DNA from 2 places in the Ruegeria sp. CH10 genome. Region 1 is predicted to be linked to the other one. Evidence: riboswitches for the same ligand, from Rfam matches in the RefSeq annotation. Region 1 holds a riboswitch; the other holds the start of a gene.
The links. Region 1 has a riboswitch for cobalamin ahead of ACRZ94_RS16170 (aromatic ring-hydroxylating oxygenase subunit alpha). Riboswitches for the same ligand answer to the same signal wherever they lie in the genome.
Positions count from the first base shown of each region.

Region 2: linked by a shared signal. The riboswitch ahead of ACRZ94_RS08440 (DUF1636 family protein) and the one ahead of ACRZ94_RS16170 (aromatic ring-hydroxylating oxygenase subunit alpha) in region 1 are both predicted to bind cobalamin.

Region 1 covers NZ_JBQFQY010000005.1:286,634-290,807, reverse strand. The annotation lists gene ACRZ94_RS16175 (FAD-binding oxidoreductase) at 1-872, opposite strand, end outside; gene ACRZ94_RS16170 (aromatic ring-hydroxylating oxygenase subunit alpha) at 878-2,131, opposite strand; cobalamin riboswitch at 2,214-2,415, opposite strand; gene ACRZ94_RS16165 (LysR substrate-binding domain-containing protein) at 2,567-3,478, opposite strand; gene ACRZ94_RS16160 (trimethylamine methyltransferase family protein) at 3,570-4,174, shown strand, end outside.
Region 2 covers NZ_JBQFQY010000002.1:420,257-424,430, forward strand. The annotation lists gene ACRZ94_RS08425 (hypothetical protein) at 1-298, shown strand, start outside; gene ACRZ94_RS08430 (hypothetical protein) at 546-890, shown strand; gene ACRZ94_RS08435 (NAD(P)-dependent oxidoreductase) at 1,086-2,042, opposite strand; cobalamin riboswitch at 2,187-2,394, shown strand; gene ACRZ94_RS08440 (DUF1636 family protein) at 2,478-2,867, shown strand; gene cobW (cobalamin biosynthesis protein CobW) at 2,864-3,919, shown strand; gene cobN (cobaltochelatase subunit CobN) at 3,923-4,174, shown strand, end outside.

The DNA of each region.
Region 1 (4,174 bases):
GTTTCCGACACTTTGGCGATGACGTCAGAAGTTGCAAAATGGATTTCTGCAGTTGCCCCGTCATCTGGTACCAGATCGTCCAGTTCCGGCTGATCGGCCACCGTTTCCACAGGCGCGCCAAAGCTTTCCTGATGGTAGCTGCCCATGTCGAATCCCAAACCGGTCAGGGCATCGCGGACGGCCTGCATAAAGGGTTCGGGACCGCAGCAATACACCTCACGTTCCAGATAATCCGGAGCCATCAGGCCCAGCATCAATTGGTTGAATTGGCCTTGATATCCAGTCCAGGGGCGGTAGGGGTCGGCCTCTTCCACAACGAATTTCAGATCCAGACCGGGCGTTCGGCTGGCCATCTGTTCCAGACGTTGGCGAAAGATGATCTCGGACGGGCGTTTGGCGCAGTTGATGAAAACGATGTCCAGATCGCGCCCTTCATCCCACATGCACGTGGTCATCGACATCATCGGCGTGATGCCCGAGCCTGCCGAGATGAACAGAAACTTGCGGGCCGGGCTTTCCACATTGGTGAACAGGCCAGCCGGACCGATGGCCCTGATTCCCATGCCCGGCTTCAGGTTGTCCAGCATCCAGCGCGTTCCAATGCTGTCGGGCTGCGCTTTGGCAGTAACCGTGACAGAGCGCGGCCGCGATGGAGAGGACGAGATCGTATAAGTGCGATGCACGACGCCTCCGGGCTGGTCGGGGGCTGGTATTTCCAGCGTCAGAAACTGGCCGGGATGATAGGCGAAAAACGCGCCTGACGGGGCCCGAAACGTAAAGCTGGCCGTATTGGGCGTTTCAGGCACGACCGAGACGCATTCCAGCATCTCACTATCCTGCCAGACCGGGGCCACTGTATTGAGGTCTTTCATCCCCGTTACTCCGCAGCCATGACGTCAGGGGCCACATGATTCGCCAGCGTGTTGCAATACCATTCAACAAACTGCAGCACCCCGGATTCCTGTATGCCTGAATAGGGTCCCGGCACGTAGGCCGGGCTGTTGATACCTAGCTGGTTGTCCTCGACCACCTGCCGGTCTTCGTCATTGGTGGCCATCCAAACCTCGGTCAGACGCTTTAGGTCATAGTCTGTGCCCTCGACGGCCTCTTTGTTGACCAGCCATTTGGTGGTGACTTCGGTCTCGGTTGGGCTGATCGGAGTAATACGGAAGACAATCGAATGATCGGCCAGGAAATGGTTCCATGTGCTGGGGTAATGAAACTTCAGCAGCGTCCCGGCATCGGCAAAGGGCGCGCGGCCCAAAAACCGGCGCACGGCGGATTTGCCGTCCATCGTATAGCTTTCCGCCCCTTCCTTAAGAGGCATCCGCGCCAGACGGTACTGGCCGTCATCATGCAGATAGAACTGCGAAGGCATGCCGGCCGCTTTGCACCGGTCGAAGTGGTCTTGCATGAAGGCGGGGGTTTCGCCGCCTTCGATCCCGGTTACAGAGGGGTCATCCGGGAAAGTCCGGCAGAGCGAAGGATGGTTGCCGCCACAGTGATAGCATTCACGGTTGTTTTCCCAGACAAGTTTCCAGTTGCCCTTTTCGACGATGGTGCTTTCAAACGCGATCTTGGCGTTGTTCAGGTCGTGGGGCTCAAGATAGGGGCGTGCGATATTGGCAAAGGTGTCAAAGTCGGGGGCCTCATCCGCAAGACAGATGTAGATAAGACCGGCCAGTTCGCGGCAATGCACGGTTTTCAACCCATGTTGTTTGGGATCGAAATCGGGGCCCATGTCCCGCGCCCAAAGAAGCGAACCATCCAACTCATAAGTCCATTGGTGATATGGGCATACGAGTTTCGGCGCATTGCCCTTTGCCGCCTTGCAAATAACCGAGCCGCGATGGCGGCAGGTGTTGTGAAAAGCCCGGATCTGATCGTCTGCGCCGCGCACGATAATCACGCGGTAGGCGCCCACGGTATAGGTAACGTAATCGCCCTTTTTCACCAATTCACACGCGGGAATGGCAAACAGCCACTGGCGGTAATGTATGGCCTCAAGGTCGGTCCGAAAAACATCGGGGTCCGTGTAAAACGCCTGCTCCAGAGCATAGGCTGGGTTTCGACGTGCCAACAGGCTTTGAATGTTGCTCACTTCTGGCTCTCCTGCCGCGCCCCGCGGCATTGCTTGGGCAGATGACAAAGAAGACCAGCCCGGAGCCGCGCGAGGATCGCGTCCGGAACATGCGCCCCCACCGCCACCCGCGGTTTGACATATCTGCAAGGCTGGTTTCCGGACTTGGAAGGGGCTTTCACCCGGTTCGGCACCTTCCCGGGATCCTCGTCCCAGTGGTTCTTGCCGAGCCTGACCTTCGTTACCGTTGCGGGGGCAGTGGCGGAATTTCACCGACTTCCCAATTATCCACCGCCCGGGTCTCGGGCGGCAGCACCTCACACGCGCACCCTAGCCGGGGTCCTTCTGGCCGCTGGAAAAAATGCGACATTTTATGCTGAAAAACTGACACGATGATTTTTTGACGGCGCTGCACGGATATTGGGGCCGGGTTTCTCGGGCCTCAGGCCACCGAACCCCTGTGTCGCGCTTTGCCGCCGCTTGGGGCTATTGGGATTTCTCAACTTTATGTAAGATCCAATCCCTCACCCTTTGCGCATCATCCGAAAGGGGGGTCTTTTTGGACCAGACCAGATAAAATCCCTTACCCGTGGCCCATTGCCAATCGGCTTTTGCGGCAAGAAGCCCCTGTTTGACCAGCCTGTCCGTCAGGTGTTTCCATCCAAAGGCGAACCCTTCTCCGGCCATGGCGGCCTGAAGCACAAGAGCGTAATCATTCAGGCGAAGGCCTGTGTTCGGCACAGCGGTGCGGATTGAAAAATTCGCGAACCATTCGCTCCAGCTTGGGCGCTGCCGTATCGGTTCTTCCAGATGGATGAGCCGCTGGGTCAACAGGTTCGGAAGGCTGCGCAGATCGACCGCTGCTGCCATGACACGCGGCGATGCGACGGGATAGATCACCTCGGGCGCGATCAATGCACATTCGCAACCCGACCAGTCCCCATTGCCCAGCCGTATCGCAAGGCTTATGTTTTCGGCATCGATATCGGGTTCCCGGTCGCTGGATTGCAGGCGCAAATCAATGCCGGGATAGCGTTTCTGCAATTCCGCAAGGCGCGGCATAATCCAATAGTTATTAAACGCCGTAGATGCGCTGAGCGTCACATATCCCGTCTGGTTGAGTTGTTGAATGGATGTCACTGACAAAGACAGCTGCTCAAAGGCGCGCGTGACATCAGCCAAAAGCCGTTGTCCGGCGCTGGTCAGAACAACCTGACGATGGCTGCGGGTGAAAAGCGGCGTGCCCAACCCCTCTTCCAGGCGACGGATTGCGACGCTGACGGCGGGTTGCTGCACGTTCAGCTCCTCAGCGGCGCGCGTAAAGGATTGCAGGCGAGCGGCCGCCTCAAAGACGACAAGATGGCGGGGTGAGCCAAGGAGCTTCCAGAGTTCTTGCATAAATTGCTTTTATGCTAACCATTCAAATTTACAAGCGTCACAACCCGGCCCTCAATCGTTAAAGTCGCGCGAAAAAATGGAGTAGCTCACAATGGCTCGGCGCGCGCGTCAATCCCGTTCCCGCGGTTCAGAGGCCGGTTCAGTTCCGGCATCCCCCTATATCCAGCGACGCTTGGCGTTTTTTGATCCTTTGAATGAAGAGGATCTGCAGCGCCTTGAGGCACAGGTCGACTGGATTTTCGAAGAGGTCGGGATTGCGTTTCGCGACGACCCCGAGGCGCTGGAGCTGTGGCGCCGCGAAGGGGCAAGAATCGAAGGTGACCTTGTTCGCGCCGATGCGCAGTGGATTCGCAGCCTTTGCGCCAAGGCCCCCAAAAGCTTTACTCAGGTCGCCCGCAATCCTGAACGTTCGGTCGTCATTGGCGATGGCAATCAGGTGTTCGCGCCGGTTTATGGTGCGCCCTTCGTGCGTGATCTGGAAGGCGGCCGCCGCTATGGCGATATCGAGTCGTTCGAAAAGCTGGTCAAACTGACCTACATGCACCCGAACCTGCACCACGGTGGCTTTGTCACCTGCGAACCCTGCGACGTGCCGGTCAGCAAACGCCATCTGGACATGATGTTCGCCCACATGACGCTCAGCGACAAGCCGCATCTGGGTGCCATCACCGAGATGAGCCGCGCACAGGACAGCGT
Region 2 (4,174 bases), on a different contig from region 1:
GCTTGAACTTTGGCGGCTGGGTGTTCGTTCAAATGTCAGTGACACCTACAGTCCAGAACTCGAGCACGATGCAAAGGTCATCGCAAACGAAGACAGCTATGATCGTATGATGCTGACCATACTGACGAGTCGAGCCATTCAAAGAGGCCGACTAATAGCTGAAAACGCAGCACGCGGAATTTTCCCAAGCTACAGCAACTGCGCGCATGCCGTCGAGTTCGACTACGGAGAGACTAACAAGTTGTTTCAATCTCGGTACAAGTGGCAGAAAACGCAAGCTGCTAAAACACGACGATAGCGTCAAAGCTATGCTACAATAATCTGCACTACTGGGATGGCAACCAACGCTTGTTAAACACTCTGTTCAACACATACATTTGTGAAAAATCCTGCAAGGGGATTTACACAAACTGTAGCACACTTTAAAATTTTCCACATAACTCATTGTTTCAAATATGTTTTTATATGGTCAAGTTATTGCAAATCCGTGTACACCGGTTCGATTCCGGTACTCGCCTCCACTACTTTTCAATGGGTTAGAAGCATTGGCAATTTCTGCCGAAGCGCATTTTACAATCCATTTTACAATTCCGTTCACGCTTTGCTCTCCTTGGCCTCACTTAGAAGCGTCAAAACGTCATCAGTTTCACCCGGCGAAACCTGCGCGTAACGCTCAATCATTGCCGCAGCAGTGCGCAGAGAGCCTGACTATCGAACTGAGGATAGCGCCACCCAGCGAAACAGAGGAAGATGACGCGGACGAAACCGTTGATGAGAGTGAAGCCGAAATCTACGATCAATTGTTGGAAACGCAAAACCAGTTGATCTTCCCAGAGCCTAGTGATGACCCAATTCTCGGGATACCAAAACTAAAAGATGATGAAGGTTAAGGCGATTTGGTTGTGAGAGAGTTCGCAACCAAATCCCGCAACAAATCCCGCAACATTTCTTGGTTACGAAGAATGTGAGATTCGCTTAAGTATCTGTTTTATTATCAATTAGTTCAGAGTGGGTTCGATTTCAAAACAGGTACTCGCCTCCACTTCTCCAGTTTTCGGCCAACCGACCAAAGCCCTTCGCTTGCGTCATTCGGCCCCACGCCCTTGGGGGATGACCTCGTATCCGGGTTCTTCGGGCTCATCGTCCAGCATCTCAGTCGGAAAACCCGGCGCGGTGATGTTCAGACCTGTGGCCTCTTCCAGCCGCTTGATGATATTGGGCGACAATTCGCGCGGGCCAAAGCGGGCAATCCCGTCGTCAAAGATACGGATCATCGCCGGGTTGATCTCAAGCGGGACCCCGGCCCGGTCGGCGACGTCCTGAAACAGGCCGATATCCTTTTTCACAAGGTCCATCGTGAACGAAATATCGCGTGAGCCGTTCAGGATGACCTGGCTTTCGGTCTCATGCACAAAGGACGTGCCAGACGAGATCTTGATGGCCTCGTAGGTCGTGTTCAGGTCCATACCCGCAGCTTTGGCCGTCACCAGCGCCTCGCAGCATGTGATCAGGTTGGCCGTGGCCAGATAGTTGGTCATCACTTTCAGAACCGAGGCCGTGCCCAAATCGCCGGTATGCAGCACCCGGCGGCCCATCGTGGTCAGGAACGGCAGGATGCGCTCAAAGGTATCGCGGTCACAGCCTGCGAAAATCGAGATATTACCCGTCGCCGCCCGGTGGCATCCGCCTGACACAGGGCAATCGACAGCCGCACCACCGGCCTTGATGACCATGGCGCCAAGGCGCTTGACCTCGGCCTCGTCGGTGGTGGACATCTCCATCCAGATTTTGCCCGGACGGACCTCGGGCAGCATCTCTTGCATCACGGCGTCTGACGCGGTCGGGGAAGGCAGGCACGTGATCACCGCCTCGCAATCGCGCATCAGCTGGGCCGGTCCCTCGGCCGCTATGGCCCCTTTTGCCACAAACGCTGCGACCAAATCCGGATTGAGATCGTGAACCGTCAGATCAATCCCGTTGCGCAACAGCGAACCTGACAGCTTGCCGCCGACATTGCCCAGCCCGATAAACCCTACCTTCATGCGACACGCCCTCCCGCTTGTGTTCTGGTTCCATGCCAGCACGTTGGCAACCGGGGATCATGCCGCCCAGCGACGCAGACAGGTCGCTTTTTACCCGCCCTGCCGCGGATCGGCGCGACTCGCTTGACAAGCGGGCCAACACTGCCGCATGTCGCTGTCGTTGGTGTCTGCATGTGCAGATGAAAAGGGAATGCGTCAGCGGGTCATCCGTCAAACGCAGCCGCCCCCGCGACCGTGACCGGAGAGGGTGCCCAAAGCCACTGGCCCAATAGGACCGGGAAGGCGGGACATCTGCCAGAGTGATCCTCTGACATCCGCAAGCCGGGAGACCTGCCAGCGCCCGAACTAGAAACCGGACGGGGTGATCCGGTGTCGGGTCCATGTACCGACGTGGCCCGCATGAAACCCCGTCCCCCGCGAAGAGGATTTGGGGGGATGAGAGACGTGACCGAAAGCGCGCCAGTCGAACTACTGGTCTGCACCACCTGTCGCCGTGGCCTGCCGGTTGAGGATGACGCCCAACGGCCCGGCACCTTGTTGCACAAGGCGCTGGCAGAGGCCGAGTTGCCCGAGGGGATCGAGCTGAAACCGGTCGAGTGCCTGTCGAACTGCGATCAGGGGTGTTCAATCGTGCTGCGCGGTGGCCCTGCGCGCTGGACCTTTGTCTATGAGAACCTCAATGAAACCGACCATGTCGAGACCATCATCGAAGGCGTGACCAAATATCTCGCGACCGAGGACGGTCTGGTCAAATGGCGCGAACGCCCTGAACATTTCCGCAAAAACTGTGCGGCCCGCATTCCCCCGATTGGAGCCCTGAAATGAGCACTCTTGAAAAACTTCCCGTCACTGTGATCACCGGCTTTTTGGGCTCGGGCAAAACCACCTTGGTGCGTCACCTAATGCAGAACCCGCAGGGCAAACGTCTGGCCGTTGTGGTCAACGAGTTTGGCGATGTGGGTGTGGATGGCGACATCCTGAAATCCTGCGCCATCCCGGATTGCCCGGCCGAGAACATCATGGAACTGGCAAATGGCTGCATCTGCTGCACCGTGGCCGATGATTTCATCCCCACGATTGAGGCGCTTATGGCGTTGGAGCCGCGCCCGGATCACATCCTGATCGAAACCTCTGGCCTCGCCCTGCCCAAGCCGTTGCTGAAGGCGTTCGACTGGCCCGATATCCGCTCGAAGATCACTGTGGATGGCGTGATCGCGCTGGCCGATGCCGAGGCCGTCGCCGCCGGTCGGTTTGCGCCCAATGTCGAGGCGGTGGATGCCCAGCGTCTGGCCGATGACTCGATTGATCACGAAACACCCCTGTCCGAGGTGTTCGAAGATCAGATTTCCTGCGCCGACATCATCCTGCTGACCAAGCCTGATCTGGCTGGCCCCGAAGGCGTGGCCAAAGCCAAAGAGTTCATCGCAGCCGAGGCTCCGCGCCCCCTGCCTGTCGTCGAGGTCGCCGAAGGCGCTGTGGATGTGCGCGTCGTGTTGGGTCTGGAGGCCGCGGCAGAGGATGACATGGACGCGCGTCCGTCGCATCATGACGGCCACCACGATCACGAACATGACGATTTCGAAAGCATCATTGTCGAGCTGCCGGAACAGACCGATCCTGCCGATCTGGTGGCGAAAATCGAACGCCTGGCAAATGAGAAGAACATCCTACGCGTCAAAGGTTATGCCGCCGTACAGGGCAAACCGATGCGTCTGCTGGTGCAGGCCGTGGGTGCGCGCGTCCGTCACCAATATGACCGCCCGTGGGAACCCGGCGAAGAGCGTCGCTCGCGTCTGGTCGTCATTGCCGAGCATGACGACATCAAAGAGGCTGAAATCCGCGATATCCTCGTGGGCGTGACCGAGGCCGCCGAGTAAGCCATGCACGTCGTCTTTCGCGAAAGCCACGGGTTAGAGGAAACCGAAACCCCAACCGATCTGGGCCAGAGCCCTGCGGATTTGGTGGTGCTGTCCTTTTCGGACAGCGACCTTGGCGCTTTTGCGGCGGGCTGGCATCGCGGTGGCGGGCCCGAAGGGCGCATGCCGACAATGCGGCTGGCCAATCTGACGGCGCTGAAACATCCCCTGTCCGTTGACACCTATGTCGAACAGACGTTGGAGGGGGCAAAGGGC